DNA from 3 places in the Shewanella sp. NKUCC05_KAH genome. Region 2 is predicted to be linked to each of the others. Evidence: predicted binding sites of a transcription regulator. Region 2 holds the regulator's gene; each other region holds the start of a gene.

Region 1 (6,562 bases), on a different contig from region 2:
ATTATCATTGAGCTGAATGGCGGCAATTTTTTTAGCCCGCTGACACTCTTGGACATTCACCGGATATTGCTTATCCCACGCACTCATAAGCTGGCGCTGCGACTTACTCATAGAATATTTAGGATAACTTTGGTCCATATACAGATAGGACCGAGCAATGCGCCCTCTAGCGGCTTCGGGAGGCTGAGCTTTGCTGCCATCAATGCGCATATCACAGGCACCAAAATCAGATTTAGCCGACGGTAACAGGGCAAAATTGTAATTACTGCGCAGCGCGTTCACAGCGCCAATGGCCGGAAACAGATTGTGCATATCCGCTTGCATGTATCGATACTCAATATTCATCTTCTCGGCACACTTGCGGCCCTTGAACGACTTACCTTTGCTATCGACACATTGCCCATGGCCATCACGCCACTCAGTAAATGCTTTGCCAAAATTTTCGGCGGGAACAACGTGTTCCCATTCGATTTTTTTAGCGCGCGCTAAATGCGTTTTAGTAGTAAATCCTGGCGGAGAGATTACCTGCCCTTTTGCGTCAAATGCAGCACCGCAATAGAGGGTTTCACGATGATCTTGATAGACCGATAACAGCTGTTTTTTAGCCTGATTAAACGACTGATTGGTCGTATTGGAAGCAACAGCAAAAAGAGGAAATACCGCAATGATAGAAATTAAGAACCGATTCAAATATCTTTCCTTTTTTCAAGCAAATCACAATATTCACTACATCGTAAATCGAGGTCAATAATGCGATTAGGCCAAATCTTCTTCAACTTAATCCAGAAACCTAAACCATTATGGATAACATGAACGGGTTGTATCATTTCAGAAGAGTTAACCACCAACCACCTCACCATAGCAGTGCCATTTTTTATCCCTGTAGTGGATGCCCTAATATCATGAACCAATAATAGATTATCCTCTTTCCATAATTCAGTTTTAACTGAACCGATACATTTTGAATTAGAGAAAAAACGGTAATGAATAGTCGGGCCTTTGTGGTCAGGAAGATAACCTTGAATCTCTTCTGAAACCCTATCTATAGTAGGAATTGATATCTTCGGTTTTCTTCTTAAGAAATTAGAAATTGGTGATTTTTCCATCAGTCATTTAAGGTTTCACGGATGAATGTTCGACCTTCACAAAACCACTTTCTCGCCTCGTCATGATTACCTAAATCAATGGCAGCAATTACATGTCCAAGACCTGAAATGACAGCCTCTTTTGATACTATCCCATTTTTATAATCTTCTAGAATTGCACCAATAAAATGGTCCATTTGGTCATGGTCTTGGTTCGTCAGTTTATCTCTATTTTTCATGATCTTTTACCTACTTAAGCTTAGGGACTGTATTTTGTTTTTAATGACTTGGTTCAGGTGTGAAGATGTGAACATAATTACGTTCTGTGTAATTTCCGGTGAGGGCTGTTTCTCAAGCGAAAAAGCCCCAACAACGATGCAAGGGCTATAGCAATTTACAGGAAAATGTCAATTAAAACATATCTCGATTATATTTTGAGTTATTTGTACAACGAATAAAAGCATCATAGTAACTGGTTAAGTTAGAGTTTTTTTCGTATAGCACTTTAGCTCTATCTTTTGCAGGTACAGTATCATCATCCCAGTGGCGATTGATTTCACCACTTAACAAGCCAGGCTTATAGTCAGGACTAAGCTCATCAAAATGTAGGTGGCTTCGGCCTATGTATAAGGCTGTGATAAATGCTGACTGGTCTGCATCTGGATATTTAGTTAGAAACACTTGAGCGGCAGTTTCAGATACAAAGGGGATATGGGGCTTAATCGCGCAGATTAGTGCATCAATGTGCATGTAGTAAATCCTTATTTAAAAGTGGCTTTGTTTAAGTGGCTTAGCATAAGACTATATGGGTACAAATAATGTTATCTCAATGCAGTACGTCAGCTTTCTCATAACATAAAATGGATATGAGAAGCGGCAACCCACTTTCCCCGCATCGATGACAATGAAGTGTAACTATGCAGCAAGCGAAAGCGTAAATTACAGTGTTAAATTGCGTCTATGGCAGGTTTTAATTTCAACGTTGCGGAATGTAGAAACAGCAAATCCGCGCCGGTACCGGCTTAAAATTGGTTAGTATGGGAAACGCACAGGCAGATAAGGCCCCATTCAAGGGGTTTCGGTTTAAATGTTTTATTTATTCGATTTCTCTCAGCGCTCTTTTTATTTCAGTTTCAGCACTATCTAACTCTCTTATCGCTTTACGAATATCATAATCATTTTCTACATTATAAGCGGCTCGTTTAAGACTTCTTTTTGCGTCATCAATTGCACTAGCAGCCTTCTTTAGCTTTACCCTAGCAGACATATTCACTCCGTTGGTCGTATATTATGTATTGATAAGACAACTGATTATTTAACTTTAACCGATATTTTCTATACGTGATATTAGAATAATGCACCCTTTATCATCAATACTCACCTGTTCACAAATGTCTTTTGCATTTGCAGTAACAAAGCTCGGTTCCATCCCTACGCCTACGTAACCGATAATTGCTGTGATCTCAGATTATCGTATTCAATTGCTTTAGAACACTCATTTTAGATTTAAACCTCAGGCTTTTATAATCGGTATGTCTGCCCACTCAGTCGTGTATTTAGGCGACAAAAACTCACGGCGCATGGCCCAATGCTGATCACTCCCCTGTGCTGCAATATACAACACATCGCGGCCATAGCGATTATTCAAACTATCAAATATTTTCATTAAGTTAGGGTCACTCTTTGGCGCATTAAATAAGTCATATTGCACTGACGTTTTAGAGTAAAGCTCAAGCAGGCCTACACCAATCCGATAATAGCGCACACCAGGCGATAAAGGTTTGAAAGCTCCCTGCTAACAGCGGCACACAGTTCGCGGCTGTCATCAGTAGCACAGACAAACTGAACAACTTTTTTAAAATAAACAGGCTGTGGATCATGCGGCGAGTTTGCGGCAAACACGACCATCGTTTTACATAACGAACCTTGTTCACGCGCCTTAGCCGCCGCAATGGAGGCATGTTTGGCTAACGCTTGTTGTAAATGGTCACGGGTAGTTATGCGTTCGCCAAGACTTCGAGTTGAAAAAATTTGCTGCTTATGCGTTTTTGTTTCGTCCCATGTTTTACAGATCTGGCCGTTGAGTTCGCGCACTGTTCGTTCTACTTCAATCGAAAAATGTTGTCGCGCCATTTTCGGCGCAAGCTGAGCCAAATCAAACGCGGTGTTGACGCCAAGTGAACCTAGTTTGGCTGTCAGTTTACGGCCTATCCCCCAAACTTCATCAACTGGCATCAACTTTAAGATTTCAATCCGTAGCGCATCGTTATCGATCACGCAAACGCCTTGATATTGGACCAATTTTTTCGCAGCATGGTTGGCCAACTTAGCCAAGGTTAATGTCTCCCCTACTCCCACGCACACGGGCAAGCGGCATTCACGCCAAACAGCACGACGAATGGCGCTACAATGCAACCAGAGATTAGGAATAGCGACTTGGCACTTTTGAAAAGATACAAATGACTCATCAATACTATAAACATACTGTTCTGGCGCAAAGCGCCCAATCACTTGCATCATTTTTGCAGACAGATCAGCATACAACTCGTAGTTCGATGAAAACACCTGTACATGGTGGCGCCGACATAAATGTTGCTGCTCAAAGTAAGGACCAAACTTTTTCACACCAACCGCCTTGGCCGCTCTATTCGCAGCGACACAGCAGCCGTCATTGTTACTGAGTACAATAGCCGGCTTTCCGCGCAGATCAGGTCTAAACACCAACTGGCAATTGACATAAAACGAGTCGGCATCGATTAATCCGAACATTGCTGACTCAAATACTGATCAAGTAATGTTGAATGCTCATGGATACGAATACTTTTAATGACCACACCATCGACACTGAAAGTGTCGGCTTCATCGATTGCAACGTATGTCATGTTTTGCTGTTGATCGATAGACACTAGCAAACGACGTTTCATATCGAGTAATTTAACAGTAAATTCCCCGTTGTAACTCGCCACCACTAGAGACATGTTCCGGCGCGGTGCCGCTCTATCGATAATTAAAATGTCGCCATCGTATATACCGACACCTTCCATGCTTCGCCCAGCTGTGCGGCCGAACCACGTAGAACTAGGGTGCTCAACAAGGAGTTGATCTAGGCTAAGCGGCAATTCGAGGTAATCTGCAGCAGGTGAAGGGAAGCCGCTTACGCCAGCACTTGCATTGCATGTAATCAATTTCACAAGCTAAAACAACTGTATAAATAATCAGCAATAATAGCAGTAAAAAAAATAAAATCTAAAATTTCGATCCTGCTGCCGGTTCCTGACTTTTTTCGGTGGGTAATCGCCGCGCTCTTTGCGGTGTTATCCACAAAAAATCATGGTTCGGTGGCGAGTTACTTTTCGCTTGAAATGGTAATACGCCTAAAAATGGGTAGTGGGATTTGCAACTGTATGGGTATCAATTAAAGTTTACACTGTCCCTACATATCCTTATCCTTCAAGAGTAGCACTTTTTAGCCTAATAACTTTGAGTTAAACACTGCTTGTGATTCACTATAACCCATAATAAATAAAAGGATCTTTCATGAGCGAAGGGCTGGTTACATTTTTCAAATACAAGTCGTTGGGTTTTGCTCGTCGAGGTGATGATTACTTTGAGCCTTTGAGCATGGATGTAATGCTCGACTCCTTACACAAATGGTTTCAAGACAGAATATCTTTAGAAGATACGCTACTTTGGGATGACCAAACAGTCGGCTACAGTAACCGTAAAAAAGTGTATTTGAAGGCAGTAGAGCGTGATGAGGAATCAGGCGATTACATGCTTATCCTCTGGCGTGCAATTGGTCAGGGAAATGGCGTATACGGCATTAAAGCCGATGCTGGGTTAGAAGACAATAACCTTTATAATGCTGACGATAACGTTGGTGAAGACCGTGTTATTTGGGGTGAAGCCGCTTATTACTGGTTTATTCCATCATTAGATATTTTCGCCTCTATTCGTTTTCCTAACTCTGTTGCTGACACAGAGATTATGAATCGATTCATGCGTGACTATGTAGAGCTACATAGTGACTTCAGGCAAAGAAAAGTCGTAGAGAAAGAATACAAAGGCGGTAAAGGTAAGTATCTGTCTATTTCGTTTGCTCCGATTAAACAAGGCGAGAACGGCAACTTGTGGTTTCAGGCTTATTCTGAACAGTTTAAGAAACCGACTACTAAAGCTGACTTGGAAGAACTAACAGGTAAAATCACACACTTCGTTAAACGTGACGTGATTAGTGCTCAGGTAGTGCAGCAAAGCAGTTGGACTAACTTATTCAAAGATCTACCTTTTATTTCAAGCCAAGTTACGAGAGCCAACCGAAGGGTGGAGGTTAACATTGAGGCTAAGCCGACAGTAAAAGAGCTGAAAGACCTAATTGACCTTTACGAGCGTGAGTACACGGGTACTGATGAGTGGCGAAACATTGGCTTCAAAAAAGAAAATTCTGGAGTTGTTTGGTTAGATAAATTCGTCGTTAAAAGCATTTTAACTATAAACGACTTTGCAGGTAGTGGTCGTGATGACACTGGGCATTACACAACAGAGCGTTTGTTTAAAGCAATGGAGTTTACGCGCGACAAGCTACTGTCAGCGTTTACTGAGGAAGAACAAGAAGAAGCGGTTGGACAATGAAGACCTTAATTTGGCATGTCATTTTAGCTTGCTTAATCGCGTTAGTTAGTTGGCTATTCAAAAGTGACATAACTTACAGCGACGTAACGTCTGTAGTGAGTATTTTGCAAAACGGGTCAGCCATGATTTTTACTATCATGGGAATTTGGATTGCTTACATTTACCCGCAAGCCATGCGTAAGGTTATTCAGCCAAGCTCGTCTGCTATCTTCCCAGAGGAAGACAAAAAACGTGTGCAGCTGTTAGTTGGTGTAGTAGTTATCTCGGCGGTAATACTGGCGATACTGTTGATTGGTATTTCGATGAAACCGTTTCTGGTGAATACAAGCTTGTACCTGAAAGTGCCTGAGCTGTTTTCGTTTGTTGGGCTTTTTGTGTTGCTTTGCCTTGTCTATGCTCAGTTGTTTTGCATTTATAGCGTGATAGCGTCAAACATTAACTTCATAACGGACTTAGCTAATAAAGAAAATGGCCAAAAGCTAGAGAAGAAGCTGAAAAGAACCACTGAAGATTAGTGGTCAAGAAGTGATAAAACCCACCTAGTGCTTTTTTAGATTCTGAAATGAGTAATGCTTTCGAGAGGTATTATGAGCAAAAGACTGGCTCAATCACGGAGCCAGCAAACTCGTAAAGGGGCATAAACGTGCCAGAACTGATCGGCCTGACACGAGTTTGGACAAAGGAGAGTTAGACTTTTAGCTCGAAGTAGTGAGTTTCGAATTAAAATATCTATGAGTTAACGTCCCAATAACTGCCGTAGCTATACTGCGTCCTGTGCCGAAAGCGAGTAGTTAATTGTCTTGTTAAAGATCATTTTCCTACAAAGTTCCATTCTGGCGACAGCA
Region 2 (6,562 bases):
TGGCGCGCGTAAATTCACTATGGTCACAATCACGTTGATTGCGCCCATGATCGAACTTATCCCCATGATGTGAATAGAAAATACAAAGAGCGCCGTGCTATCTGGACTATAAGTTGTTGATAGTGGTGCGTAGAAGGTCCAACCAAAGTTAGGTCCGCCACCTTCCATAAATAGCGAACTGAGAAGGATAGTGAAGGCGAAGGGGAGTATCCAAAAACTCCAGTTATTCATCCGTGGCAGCGCCATATCGGGCGCCCCTATCATCATAGGGATCAGCCAGTTAGCTAGCCCTGTAAAGGCTGGCATTACCGCACCGAATACCATGATCAGCCCATGAACAGTTGTCATTTGGTTGAAAAAGTTGGGCTCGACCAATTGTAATCCAGGTTGAAAGAGTTCAGCGCGGATCACCATGGCCATAGCGCCACCGGTTAAGAACATAATGAAGCTGAACCATAAATACAAAGTACCTATGTCTTTATGGTTGGTGGTTAGCAGCCAGCGCATGATGCCCTTTGGCGCACCATGATGATGGTCATCATGGGCTGCGGTTTGATCTTGAGTCGTAGTGCTCATCATTATCCCCTACTGTCCATGACTTGCGATATCAGCAGGTTGCACTGTATCGCCGGTATTGTTGCCCCAAGCATTGCGTTCATAGGTAATGACTGCTGCAAGTTGCTGTGGGCTAAGCTGTTTGCCAAATGCCTGCATAGCCGTGCCTGTTTTACCGTGCATCACAATATCAATGTGATTGGCGACTGGTCCAATGGCGATAGCACTACCCACTAGCGCGGGGAAGGCGGGTGGTACTCCTGCACCTGTCACTTGATGGCAGGCAGCACAGAAGGTCGCGTAGACAGTTTCACCTTCGGCCATGAGGGCGTCATGGCTGAGTGTGGGGAGGCTTGCGGGATCGACTGCAGCTGAGACGTCTGTTGCAGGCGCGGGTGTCGGGGTTGTACTGCTTGGTACCGTGGCGGATGTTTGTGCAGAATTGCCGTTCATGTACTCGTTGACGTCTTTGGCTTGCACTGCATCGCCAGTATTATTGCCCCAAGCATTCCGCTCGTAGGTAGTCACTGCCGCGATTTCTTGTGCGGTCAATTGCTTACTAAACGCTTGCATGGCAGTACCCGTTTTACCATTGAGCACGATTTCAAGGTGGCCGCTGAGTGATCCCGTTGCAATCGGGCTACCTTTAAGGTGCGGAAATACGCCTTGCAACCCTTCGCCATTGGGCTGGTGGCAGGCTGCGCAGTGCCCGAGGTAAACTTGTTCGCCTAGAGTCATCAACTCTTCTTTACTTAGGGTTTGTGATAAAGCGGCTTGAGCGGCTTCAGCCGCAGCACCTGCGGCTTGTTTTTGCTCTGTGACCCAAGCCTCAAACTCGGCTTCGGGCAACGCTTGTACTACGATAGGCATAAAACCATGGTCTTTTCCGCAGAGTTCGGCGCATTGACCGCGGTAAATGCCGGGTTTGTCGATGCGAGTCCAAGCCTCATTGATAAATCCAGGGTTGGCATCTTTCTTAATGGCAAAGGCGGGTACCCACCAAGAATGGATGACATCCTCTGAAGTCATCAGAAAGCGGATTTTGCGGTTTATTGGTAGAACGAGCGGTTTATCGACTTCCAATAGATAGTTTTCACCCTTGGTTTCGGTGCCTTCGATTTGTGCTCTGGGTGTTGTCAGTATGCTATAAAAATCAATATCTTGATCGAAATAGCTGTAATGCCATTTCCATTGGGAACCCGTGACTTTTACGGTGAGATCGGCGTTGCTGGGATCTTCCATTGCGATTAAAGTTTTTGTCGCTGGAATCGCCATTAAGATCAAAATGATAAATGGCAGAATCGTCCAAGCGATTTCAACTTTAGTGCTTTCGTGAAAGTGGGACGCGACAGCGCCTTTGGATTTTCTGTGGTTGATCATGGCGTAAATCATGACGCCAAAGACCACTAGGCCTATTGCGCAGCAGATATACAAGATGGTCATGTGCAAGTGATAAACCTTGCCACTGATCTCGGTCACGCCAGGGGTCATGTTGAACCGCATGTCCGCGGCGGTCAACGGTGGTGCGAAAAGCACCACGAGTAAACAATACAACAATTGCTTCACAAGACTTCTCCTCTGCCAATTGCGAATAGCAACTACAAAGAAGAGCAACACAGTAAGTCTCAACTCTATGCAAACTCTTCAGTTCCCAAAAAAGCTTTTTTGACTTCAACGTGCGTTGGCGGCTGTTACTTTTAATCAAGTATTGTTACTGCTGGTAATTAGCCACGCTGGCACATACTGCTGAAATAAATCTGTTCTCTATTTTTAGTGGCGCTTCGAGTTCGATAAATACTCGATTCATTGACCACGGAAGGTGATATATCATCACCAGCTTAACCAACCATACTTGCTGTTTAAATATTGATCAAGATCACTTATTTATCTAATTATCTGAAAAATTGCCAAAAAAAGCCTCACATTCATAGGTGAGGCGGCTTTCAAGGTAAAAAATTAAATGAATATTTAGTGTACAGCGCTAAAAAAAGATTGCTGACCGAAGAGATTGCCTTGCTCAATACGTACGTCTGCATGTAAGTGACTGTTTACGTCTTCAAGCACTATGCCCATAGCTCGGGCACTTTTAGCCACGATTTGTAGGCGTCGATTATCCCGTGCATCCAATGATTGAGTCCAAGTAATGACTGCACTGGACGTACCACTTGTCAGGGCTTTTTCCATCGCCCACAGGGTTTCAACTTCATCTTTAGCATGTACCAGCAAAACTCTATCCATACGCACACCTGCGCTGGCGAGCATTTGCTTGTAGCCAATACTTGGAGGGTTGATGAGCACTAACCAACGGCCCTGTTGGCTTAACTGAGCGAGTTGTGCACTCAGATGAATTAATTCTTGGCGACCTTGAGTCTTGGTTGGCATGCAGGCGATGGGCGCATGGTGCCAGTCATAGTCGGCATCACGGACTTCATCGAGCCACAGGCCCGGATGGCGGGGGGCATTGCCAAGTAGTTTATTCATAGCCAATCTCCATTACGGATCACACCGACGGCGAGTCCTTCAATTGTTAAACTTTGGAAGCCTAAATCCACTTTAATCGGGGAGTAATCTTCATTTTCGGCATGTAGATAGACTACATTACCTTTTTTTTCGAAACGTTTAACAGTGACATCGTCATCGACTCTAGCGACAACCACTTGACCATTCCTAGCTTGTTCTACTTTATGAACTGCCAGCAAATCACCTTCGAGAATGCCGATATTTTTCATGCTGTCGCCCTTTACTCGCAGTAAAAAATCGGCGGCGGGATGGAACATGCTTGGGTCGACTTGGTAGTACTGTTCAACATGTTCTTGGGCGAGGATAGGTTCACCCGCGGCCACTTGGCCGATGAGCGGTAAACCTGTTTCAGTCAAATCTTCGATTTCCGCAGGCAGACGAATGCCCCGAGATGTGCCAGGCATGATCTCAATGCAGCCCTTTTTCGCCAACGCTTTAAGGTGTTCTTCAGCCGCATTGGCGCTCTTAAAACCTAAACGGGTTGCGATTTCTGCCCGAGTGGGTGGCATGCCAGTATCGGCAATATTTCGTTTAATTAGCTCTAAAATTTCAGCTTGGCGTGGCGTCAAAGGTCTCATGGTGTTTCCTGTTTTTCTATACAGTTACTGTTAGTATATACAGTATTGTTTGCAGCGCAAGTATTAACCACTTTTTAGCTATGTTGGAGAGAATTAGCGAATATTACCCATAGTCTGGTATTCTATCGGGCTAGTAAACGCACTTAATTGCATAAGAATAATGCCTAAACACGACTCTCTTTGGTTGAAATCATTACGTTGGATCCAAAAACACTTAGTGCACACTATTGTGGTGCCTCAGGATCCCTTTGCCGATCTGAATCTGGATGCTTCCAGACCCCTTGTTTATGTGATGAAAACAGAATCCCTCAGTGACATCGCTGCTTTGAGCGAAATAACGGCTAAGTTAGGCTTACCAAGCCCTTATGAGCCTCTAGTGGCTAATGGTGTGACTGCGCCTCGGGTTGTCTGTCTTCAAGGACGTAAGCCACTGTTTGGCGAACGTGCTGGTAATGAGCCTTTCCTCGAATGCTTTATGCGTTTGTTAGCCGTGCATAAGGAACGTCCTGAATTGGATATTCAACTTGTGCCCGTGAGCTTGTATTGGGGTCGAACGCCAGGGAAAGAAGACGACACTATGAAGGCGGCCGTATTTGAGCGGGAAAACCCGACTTGGCTGCGCAAGTGCTTGATGATTTTGTTCTTAGGTCGACATAACTTCGTGCAGTTTTCGAATGCCGTATCCCTGCGTTACATGGCTGACGAACATGGCACCGACATGGGGATTGCCCATAAGTTAGCACGGGTTGCACGCGTGCATTTCCGTCGTCAACGTAAGGTAATGACAGGGCCTGTGCTGCCAAACCGCCAAGCACTGTTTCATTCGTTACTCAAATCTGAGTCGCTGCGCAAAGCGATTCAAGAAGAGGCCGCTAGTAAAAAGATTTCTGAGACCCAAGCGCGCGAGACGGCTATTGAGTATCTCGATGAAATCGCTGCCGATTACTCAGACAGTTTAGTGCGTATTGCCGAGCGTTTTTTAACTTGGCTGTGGAACAAGCTTTACAGCGGGATCAACATTAAAGGCGCCGAGCAAGTTCGGCAGTTACACCACGATGGCCACGAGATTGTTTATGTGCCTTGCCATCGCAGCCACATGGATTACCTGCTGTTATCGTATATTTTGTATTATCAAGGCATGGTTCCGCCGCACATTGCTGCCGGCATTAACCTCAATTTCTGGCCCGCGGGACCTATGTTCCGTCGCGGTGGTGCCTTCTTTATCCGCCGTAGTTTTAATGGCAACAAGCTATACACCGCAGTATTTCGTGAGTATTTAGACCAGCTGTTTGCTAAAGGTTATTCGGTGGAATACTTCTCCGAAGGCGGCCGTTCACGTACTGGCCGTCTGTTGGCGCCGAAAACTGGCATGATCGCCATGACGATGAACAGCGTACTGCGCGGTATTGAACGTCCTGTCACACTTGTGCCTGTGTATTTAGGCTATGACCATGTGATGGAAGTGGCGACTTACCATAAAGAGTTAAGCGGTAAGAAAAAGAAAAAAGAATCTGTGTGGCAGGTGTTCGGTGCCATTCGCAAATTAGGTAATTTTGGCCAAGGTTATGTGAATTTTGGCGAGCCTATTACCCTGCAAAATTTCTTAAATGAGCGTGCGCCAAACTGGCGTGCTGAGTTGGCCGATGATCCCGAGCAGAAACCAAGTTGGTTAACGCCAGCGGTAAACGTGCTGGCTAATCGGGTGATGACGCGTATCAATGATGCCGCAGCGGCGAGTTCGGTGACTTTGACCAGCTTAGTTTTACTGGCGACAGATCAAAACGCCTTAGAACGTAGTCTGCTGGAGCGTCAGCTTGATTTGTATCTGACCCTACTCAAAAAAGTGCCTTACACTTCTTATACATCTGTTGCCGAAGGTGATGGTAAGCATTTAGTGCAGCAAGGTTTAGAGCTGAACAAGTTTGTTGTTAGTGCCGATCCTTTAGGGGAAATAGTGTCTATCGAAGCGAGTCAGGCTGTGTCTATGACTTACTATCGTAACAATATCATTCACTTATTTATTGTTCCTTCATTAATTGCGAGTTGTTTAACCCACAATGAACAGATCCTGCGCCAGCAAGTGGTTTCAATCGTTGCCGATTTTTATCCACTGCTGAAAGCCGAACTCTTCATGGGAATTAAAGACTTACCAGCCTATGTTGAGCAAGTACTGGATTTCCTGATTGGGCAAGGTTTAGTAGTTGAGACAGATACTTTAGCTGTCGTGCCTGAGCACTCAAGCCAATTATTGTTGTTAGCCAGTTCAGTGAGTGAAACTTTGCAACGCTACGCTATTATTTTCAATCTGTTAGCGAACAGACCTAAGATGGAGCGCTCAGAACTTGAGTCTGAGAGCCATTTACTCGCCCAGCGTTTAGGGGCTTTACATGGCATTACCGCGCCTGAGTTCTACGATAAAAAACTCTACGGTACTTTGAGCGTGAAGCTCAAAGAATTGGGATATCTGGCGGATAGTGAAGATAAGTCCAATATCAATCGCATACGAGATCAGGCCAATAGCTTATTACGTCCGTCAGTGAGACAAACGATAGTGGCGAGTGTCACCGCGGAGCACACAGTTTAATGGCAAATCATATGAATGCGGCTAAGCATAAGCCCGCAGGTAAGTCCTTGCTCGGTGGTGCCATGATTATTGCTGGCACGACCGTAGGTGCTGGGATGTTTTCTCTGCCCGTGGTCGGTGCAGGTATGTGGTTTGGCTATTCGATTTTGATGTTATTGGGCATTTGGTTTTGCATGTTGATGTCGGGTTTATTGTTGCTCGAAACCAATTTACATTTCGAACCCGGTGCTAGCTTCGATACCTTAAGCAAGCAAACTCTTGGGCAGTTTTGGCGGATAGTGAACGGCGTTTCTATCGCTTTTGTGTTGTATATTTTGACTTATGC
Region 3 (6,562 bases), on a different contig from region 2:
CGCTGTGGTTTGTTCGCCGTTACCAAAACTCACATCAAACTCACCGCGGTTAACACCCGCAGTTAAGGTCAGCATATCAGTGGCTTTATAGGTCAGCGCGCCACCATAAGTATAATTGTATTCTACTTGTTGAGCAGCTTTATCACCGCTTTCCCAGTTCTCTTGACACTGAGCTTGTGAAATATCATCCGTTGTATCACAGGTATAGAAGCTGCTGTTTTTCAACTGTGCTTGAACTGCAAAGCTTACATCGCCAAATGCATTGCGATATTGAACTGTTTTATCACCACGACCAACACCGTTTACCGCGCCATCATCTTTATTATAAGTGTAAACACCTGCAGTGTTACCGTCCCACACAAAACCGTAGTTAGTGTTGTAAACGACATCGTACCAAGCGCCCCACTGCTTACCAATAGTCAGTGTTCCATAAGTGTCATGGGACAGACCAGCGTAACCTAAACGGTTATAAAAGAACTCTTCTTGAACAGATTCGAAGCGATTGTTATAGACGATGTCGCTACTACCTACAGGGTTCACACCCCATTCCAATTTAGCAAATGCTTTCCAACCGTCAGTCAACTCACGATTAAAACCAAAATTAATGCGAGATGCGCCGTTAACAACCTCTGTTTCCCCTTGAGTGTTGATCACGCGTGCATCAATAAAACCACCGATTTCTACGGCATTTTTATTATCTTTATAGATCTCGATAGCTGAGACTGATGGAACTAAAAAAATTGCTGCAAGCGCAGTTGCTACTAACGTCTTGTTCATTTGGTGCTTAACCTTTTTTGTTTATGTTCTGTCAACGTCATTCCGTTGTTATATTTCCTTACAATTTCCTCTTAAAGGGTAGCAAACTTTCAATATTCCCTCAAAGCTAAACCTAAAGAATATGTCGATTAACATCACAAAAACAAACCAGTTAACCTCTACAAAACAGGTTAAAACGCTACATTCGCCACCCTGCGCAACACATAAAGAACATTAAAAACACTATATTAACAGCAACTGCTTTGACGCAATATCCATGTAGTTTAGTTTCATTATCGAAAAAACAGGCTCGGCAATAGGGCCAATTTGCTTATCAATGTAGTATTGGTAATCAATTGGTGACGTTCTGTACAGTAAGGATTCCGGTCCATTTACAGTAATCAGATAATCAATCTGCGCCCCACGCTTGCCAAAAGAGGCATCTCCTGTTAAGTCGCATAATTGTTGAGCGACTTTAACATGGGGAGAAGATTTAGCCGTGTAATCTTCAATATTGCGTCGCATACGTTTGCGAAATACCAAATCATCATCCAACTCACCATCAAGCAGCTTTTCAAACACACTGGCCAAATAAACACTGATATCCCTTTGGTTAAACATCCGTTCATAGAGTGACTCTTGAACTTTGCGCGCTAAAGGGCTCCAATCACTGCGCACTTGCTCCATACCTTTAAAAGTAAGCTCAAGTTCATCGCTCGCATTACGCCACGCGCCAACATAACGTTTTTTACTGCCTTCTAACGACCTTCTTAAGGTCGGCATAAAAAACTGCTCATAGTGGCGTTCAAACTGTAACTCGAGAAAACTCTCAACTTGATGATCTTCACCGATCTTAGCCTGCCACTTAGCATTAATTTCCCGCGCCAGAGTGTTACCTAAGGCGTTAATGTCTGAGAGATCTGGCTCGCTGCCAAGCCAGACAAAGGTCGAATCCGTATCGCCGTAAATCACTTGATAGCCCATCTCTTCTATCCATGCGCGGGTTTGTTTCATGATTTGATGGCCGCGCATAGTGATCGAACTTGCTAACTTTGCATCGTGGAAAACACAACCTTGAGAACCTAAAACCCCATACAACGAGTTCATGATAATTTTTATCGCTTGGGATAAAGGCGCATTGTGCTCACGTTTGGCCTTTTCGCGCTGCTCAGATAATGTTTGGATAAGCTTAGGTAAAATGGGCTGTTGCCGACTGAAACGGCCACCGAGAAACCCCACAACACAGTCAGACTCGGGCAATTGCAAACCTTCAATTAATCCCTTAGGGTCGATCAAAAAGGTACGAATAATGGAGGGATATAGACTTTTAAAATCGAACACTAAAATATGCTTATAAAGTCCCGGTACAGAATCCATCACATAGCCACCGGGGCTTTCGATCCCATCACTCGCAGGAGCATCGGGTGCGACATAACCGGCTCGATGTAAATGCGGTAAATACAAATGATTAAATGCCGCCACCGAAGCCCCAACCCGCCCCAACTCTAAACCTGTTAGTTCAGCTCGCGCGAGGGCGAACTCCCATAATTGAGTATGACTAAAAATATCCCACACCAGACGGCTGTCAGTAAGATTGTAATGGGCTAAGGCTTGTTTATTGGCCTTAAACAACTGATCAATTTCTTCAACGCGATTATCCACGTTATGAATGGCCTTGCCTTCACCTAATAATTTCCGCGAAACAAATTCCAACGAAAACCGCTCAAAATGATAGAAAGCCGCCTTAAGCCAATCGATACCATCGAGTACCACACGGCCCGGTAAAACTAAGGTTTCTGGCCGAAATTTATTATCGACTTTCCACTCAAGCTTTGCCCCTCCGCGGCCAATGGTGAGCGGAATACGGTGTAATAATGCCCGGCGTGACAAGAGTGCGAGGTCAAAACTCACCACTGACCAACCTATGACAAAGTCAGGATCAAACTCATGGAACCACGCGATTAATCGATGAATGAGTGCAGCCTCATCGGCCACCCATTCAATATATTCGGGAGAGTTTGATTCAGCCTCACCCACCATAATCACTTTTTCATAAGTCTGCTTGAGACTGTCTTGCTCTTCGTCTCGGCCACTGTATTGACCATATAGTGCAACTGAATAGAGTAAACCTTCAAAGCTGCATTCAAAATCCAGTGAAATACAGCGGAAATGTACAGCCGTTAAAGGGGCAATACTCTTAGCCCGCTCGGCGATAAACACGGGCAGCGAGTTAGCCTCAAGACTGTCGCTAGTCGGCGCGTATATGTTACTCGTCGCAGAGAAATGCCCTAAAAATGCCACATCCAGCGCCACAAACCGCTCGATTAAATAACGCTGTTCGGGGCGAATGTCGGCTTCAAATAAAGGGATATCGGCATCTTTAGCGATGCGCTGTAAGGTACGTAAACTATTGCTAGATTTAGCATAAACACCACTAACCGCGCCGCCTTTAAAGCTTTTGAGCGCTAACGGTACAAACCGCAATGCTTGACCCGGCGTTTGCAACTGCAAAGCCGTGACATCAGTTTGATGACAAAAACAAATGTGTTCAGTGCCTTGCACTTCCACCAGCACAGGGCCTTGGGCGGTAGCCAGATAATACTGCAACACTAAACTCCCATGACGATGAATCGCATGGCGTGTTAAGACTCGACCTTGTACACTAACGGCCGCGGTAGCCTCTGACTTCATCGCATGGGTTCCCAAATCGCATAGCTAGTCAATTTAGATGGTTCCTCAATTTAAATGCCGCCAAATGGCAGAAAAGTTTCTTAGGCTATGCAATCACTGTTATTATGTACAGCATTAATTCGATAAAGTAGTGACGCATGTTACCTGACAATGTAAAAACCCAGATCCGCGCCATCTATAAGGATATTGCTACCGCCTTGCCTAATTTTAGGCCGCGCCGCGAACAAAACTATATGGTGGCGGAAATCTCTAAGACCCTCGCTGGCGACTATGATAAAGATAGGCGCATCATAGTGGTCGAAGCAGGCACTGGGATCGGTAAATCATTGTCTTACATCCTCGGTACCATTCCACTGGCATTAGCGAGCAAGAAAAAGGTCTGCATCGCTACCGCAACCGTCGCCTTGCAAGAACAATTACTGCATAAAGATTTACCCTTTTTTCTTGAGCAATCCGGCTTAAATTTCCGTTTTGGCTTAGTTAAAGGTCGACAACGTTATGTATGTCTATCGAAACTGGCGATGCTCATCGGTGACGACAACAGTACACAAATGGCCATGTGGCAAACTAAACCTGACAATAGCCAAGTAGCTATGATGCATGGCCTGTTAAAAGACTATAACGAAGGTCGCTGGAACGGCGAAATCGATACCTTAGCCGTGCCGCTGCCCGATCACCTGTGGCAACAAATCGCCTGCGACAAACACAGCTGTCATCGTCAAGTCGCCAGCCACAGAAATTGCCCGTTCCATAAAGCCCGCGAAGATGTTGATACCTGGGACGTGCTCATCGCCAACCACAGCTTGTTATTCGCCGATTTAGAGCTAGGTGGCGGCGTGATTTTGCCCGATCCCGAAGACGTGTTTTATGTTATCGATGAGGCACATCACTTACCCATTGTGGCGCGGGATTTCTCCAGTGCTCAGGCCACGCTGAGGGGCGCATGCGACTGGCTCGAAAAAATTGGCAAAACCTGCGCTAAGTTGCAAAACCAAATAAAGAGCAACAACATTATTGCTCCTGCGCAGGCGATGCAGGATCACTTAGGCGATCTTATCGCCCAGCTCAATCAAGTGGCCCACTATTGCGATACCCAGACCAAACACTTTGCCAATCCTGAAAACCGTCTGCGTTTTGAGCACGGCAAACTACCAGAGTCATTACTCATTCTCGCCGAAAACCTTGCAGTGACCTCTAATCTTGCCCTCAAGCAGTTTAATAAAATGCTGTCACTGCTGGCAGAGGCGATTAAAGATGGCGACATTCCTAAACATCAATCCGAAGCGCTATTGGCCGAAACCGGATTTATGCTGCAAAGGCTCGAAAACCTGCAGAAACTATGGAGGATGATGGCCAAGGAAGATAAACATAAAGGTGCCCCTATGGCGCGCTGGGTTGAACTTATCACAGGTAAACAAGTGGATTATCTATTTAGCGCTTCACCTATCGAAGTCGGCTTTATGCTGGAATCCATGCTGTGGCAAAAGGCCGCAGGCGTAGTCTTATGTAGCGCCACGCTGCGCGCACTCAATAACTTCGACCATTTCGTACATCAGGTGGGGTTATCACTCAACGATGGCAGTCGTTATTTAGCCTTACAATCGCCCTTCGATTACCCCAATAATGCGACACTTTATTTACCCAAAATGCGCACTGAGCCGACGGATGATGCCTATACAGCTGAACTTGCCGAACAAATCATCACCCTTATTGAAGGCGAAATGGCAACCTTAGTGCTATTCGCCTCCTACTGGCAGATGGAAAAAGTGGTTGAATTACTTGAAGGTAAACTCACCACTGAGCTACTTATCCAAGGCAATGCGCCACGGCAACAATTGTTAGAAAATCATAAAGCTAAATGCGATAAAGGCGAACCAAGCATCTTGTTTGGCACCGGCAGTTTTTCTGAAGGTCTCGACTTGCCCGGCGATTATCTGACTAACTTGATCGTCACTAAACTGCCCTTTGCCGTACCAACCTCGCCCGTTGAGCAAGCGCATGCAGAATATGTCAAAGTCAAAGGCGGTAATCCCTTCTTACAACTGACGATCCCAGATGCTTCACGTAAGCTTATTCAAAGTTGTGGTAGATTACTGCGTAAAGAGCAAGATTATGGCCGAGTGACCATTTTAGATAGGCGGTTAGTCACTAAACGCTATGGCAAGTCCTTACTGGATGCCTTACCGCCCTTTAGACGTGTTATAGAGTAGGATTAAAATTTGGAGTTGTTACTCGAGCCCAGTCATTGGGCCCTGTTGGCAGTCATAGGTCTTATCGCTGGATTCATTGATGCCGTCGTGGGTGGCGGTGGCCTATTGTCGATCCCCGCACTGTTAACCTTAGGCATTGCGCCGCATACCGTATTAGGCACCAATAAGTTAGCCGCAAGCTTTGGCTCTTTTATGGCGGCTTGGACCTATTATCGCAAACATCTCTTTAAACCCTCGTTTTGGTACATGGCTTTTATCGCCACCTTTATCGGCGCGGTATTGGGCAGTTTTTTAGTCTATTTAGTCGATACCCAATGGCTCGAAAAAGTCCTGCCGCTGCTGATCATTGGCATCGCCATTTACAGTTTAGTCAGTCCCAATGCGATGTCAGACGTTAACTGCCAAGTACCAACCAGCAAGCCGCCAGCCAAGCAACAATGGCTACAGGGACTGGCTTTAGGCACTTATGATGGTTTTGCAGGCCCAGGCATTGGCGCATTTTGGACCGTCACATCTGGCTCTTTGTATAAACTGCCTTTACTGCACAGTTGTGGCCTTGCCCGTGCGATGACTTTTACCAGCAACTTGACCGCACTGACTATCTTTGGCTGGCTTGGACAGGTAGAGTGGCAAATAGGTCTGTGGATGGGATTGTGCATGATGTTAGGCTCATTTATCGGCGCCCGCTGTGCGATTAAATTTGGTATGCCCTTTATCCGTCCACTGTTTATTTTGATCGTGCTAATGATTGCAGCGAATTTGGCATGGAGCGCATGGTTGTGAACACCCAACAATTAATGGTGATGCTGAAGAATCAGCTTAAAGCCTTAGAACAAGAAGTGCTGCAACACGATAATCGACTCGCGCCGCCGCAGCGTAAACTTCTGCAAGAAACGGAGCGTTTT

The links. The regulator LexA, encoded in region 2, represses DNA repair genes until DNA is damaged. The targets are predictions, from matches to a motif close to TACTGTATNNNNATACAGTA.
Region 1: KO533_RS19010 (S24 family peptidase) is a predicted target of LexA. The motif match lies at 4,287-4,306, and genes of this name have one in related genera.
Region 3: dinG (ATP-dependent DNA helicase DinG) is a predicted target of LexA. The motif match lies at 3,542-3,561, and genes of this name have one in related genera.

The regions. Positions count from the first base shown of each region.
Region 1 is NZ_JAHKQZ010000024.1:4,441-11,002, forward strand. It holds gene KO533_RS18980 (endonuclease) at 1-690, opposite strand, end outside; gene KO533_RS18985 (hypothetical protein) at 687-1,106, opposite strand; gene KO533_RS18990 (hypothetical protein) at 1,106-1,324, opposite strand; gene KO533_RS18995 (hypothetical protein) at 1,497-1,835, opposite strand; gene KO533_RS19000 (hypothetical protein) at 2,182-2,352, opposite strand; partial or broken gene KO533_RS19005 (Y-family DNA polymerase) at 2,599-3,854, opposite strand; gene KO533_RS19010 (S24 family peptidase) at 3,842-4,276, opposite strand; gene KO533_RS19015 (hypothetical protein) at 4,623-5,717, shown strand; gene KO533_RS19020 (hypothetical protein) at 5,714-6,232, shown strand; gene KO533_RS19025 (GIY-YIG nuclease family protein) at 6,528-6,562, opposite strand, start outside.
Region 2 is NZ_JAHKQZ010000032.1:1,073-7,634, reverse strand. It holds gene ctaD (cytochrome c oxidase subunit I) at 1-576, opposite strand, end outside; gene coxB (cytochrome c oxidase subunit II) at 586-2,121, opposite strand; gene KO533_RS21375 (SulA-like leucine-rich domain-containing protein) at 2,524-3,036, opposite strand; gene lexA (transcriptional repressor LexA) at 3,033-3,653, opposite strand; gene plsB (glycerol-3-phosphate 1-O-acyltransferase PlsB) at 3,814-6,237, shown strand; gene mtr (tryptophan permease) at 6,237-6,562, shown strand, end outside.
Region 3 is NZ_JAHKQZ010000002.1:344,320-350,881, forward strand. It holds gene KO533_RS03410 (porin) at 1-777, opposite strand, end outside; gene KO533_RS03415 (DNA polymerase II) at 1,000-3,447, opposite strand; gene dinG (ATP-dependent DNA helicase DinG) at 3,585-5,657, shown strand; gene KO533_RS03425 (TSUP family transporter) at 5,667-6,440, shown strand; gene KO533_RS03430 (primosomal replication protein) at 6,437-6,562, shown strand, end outside.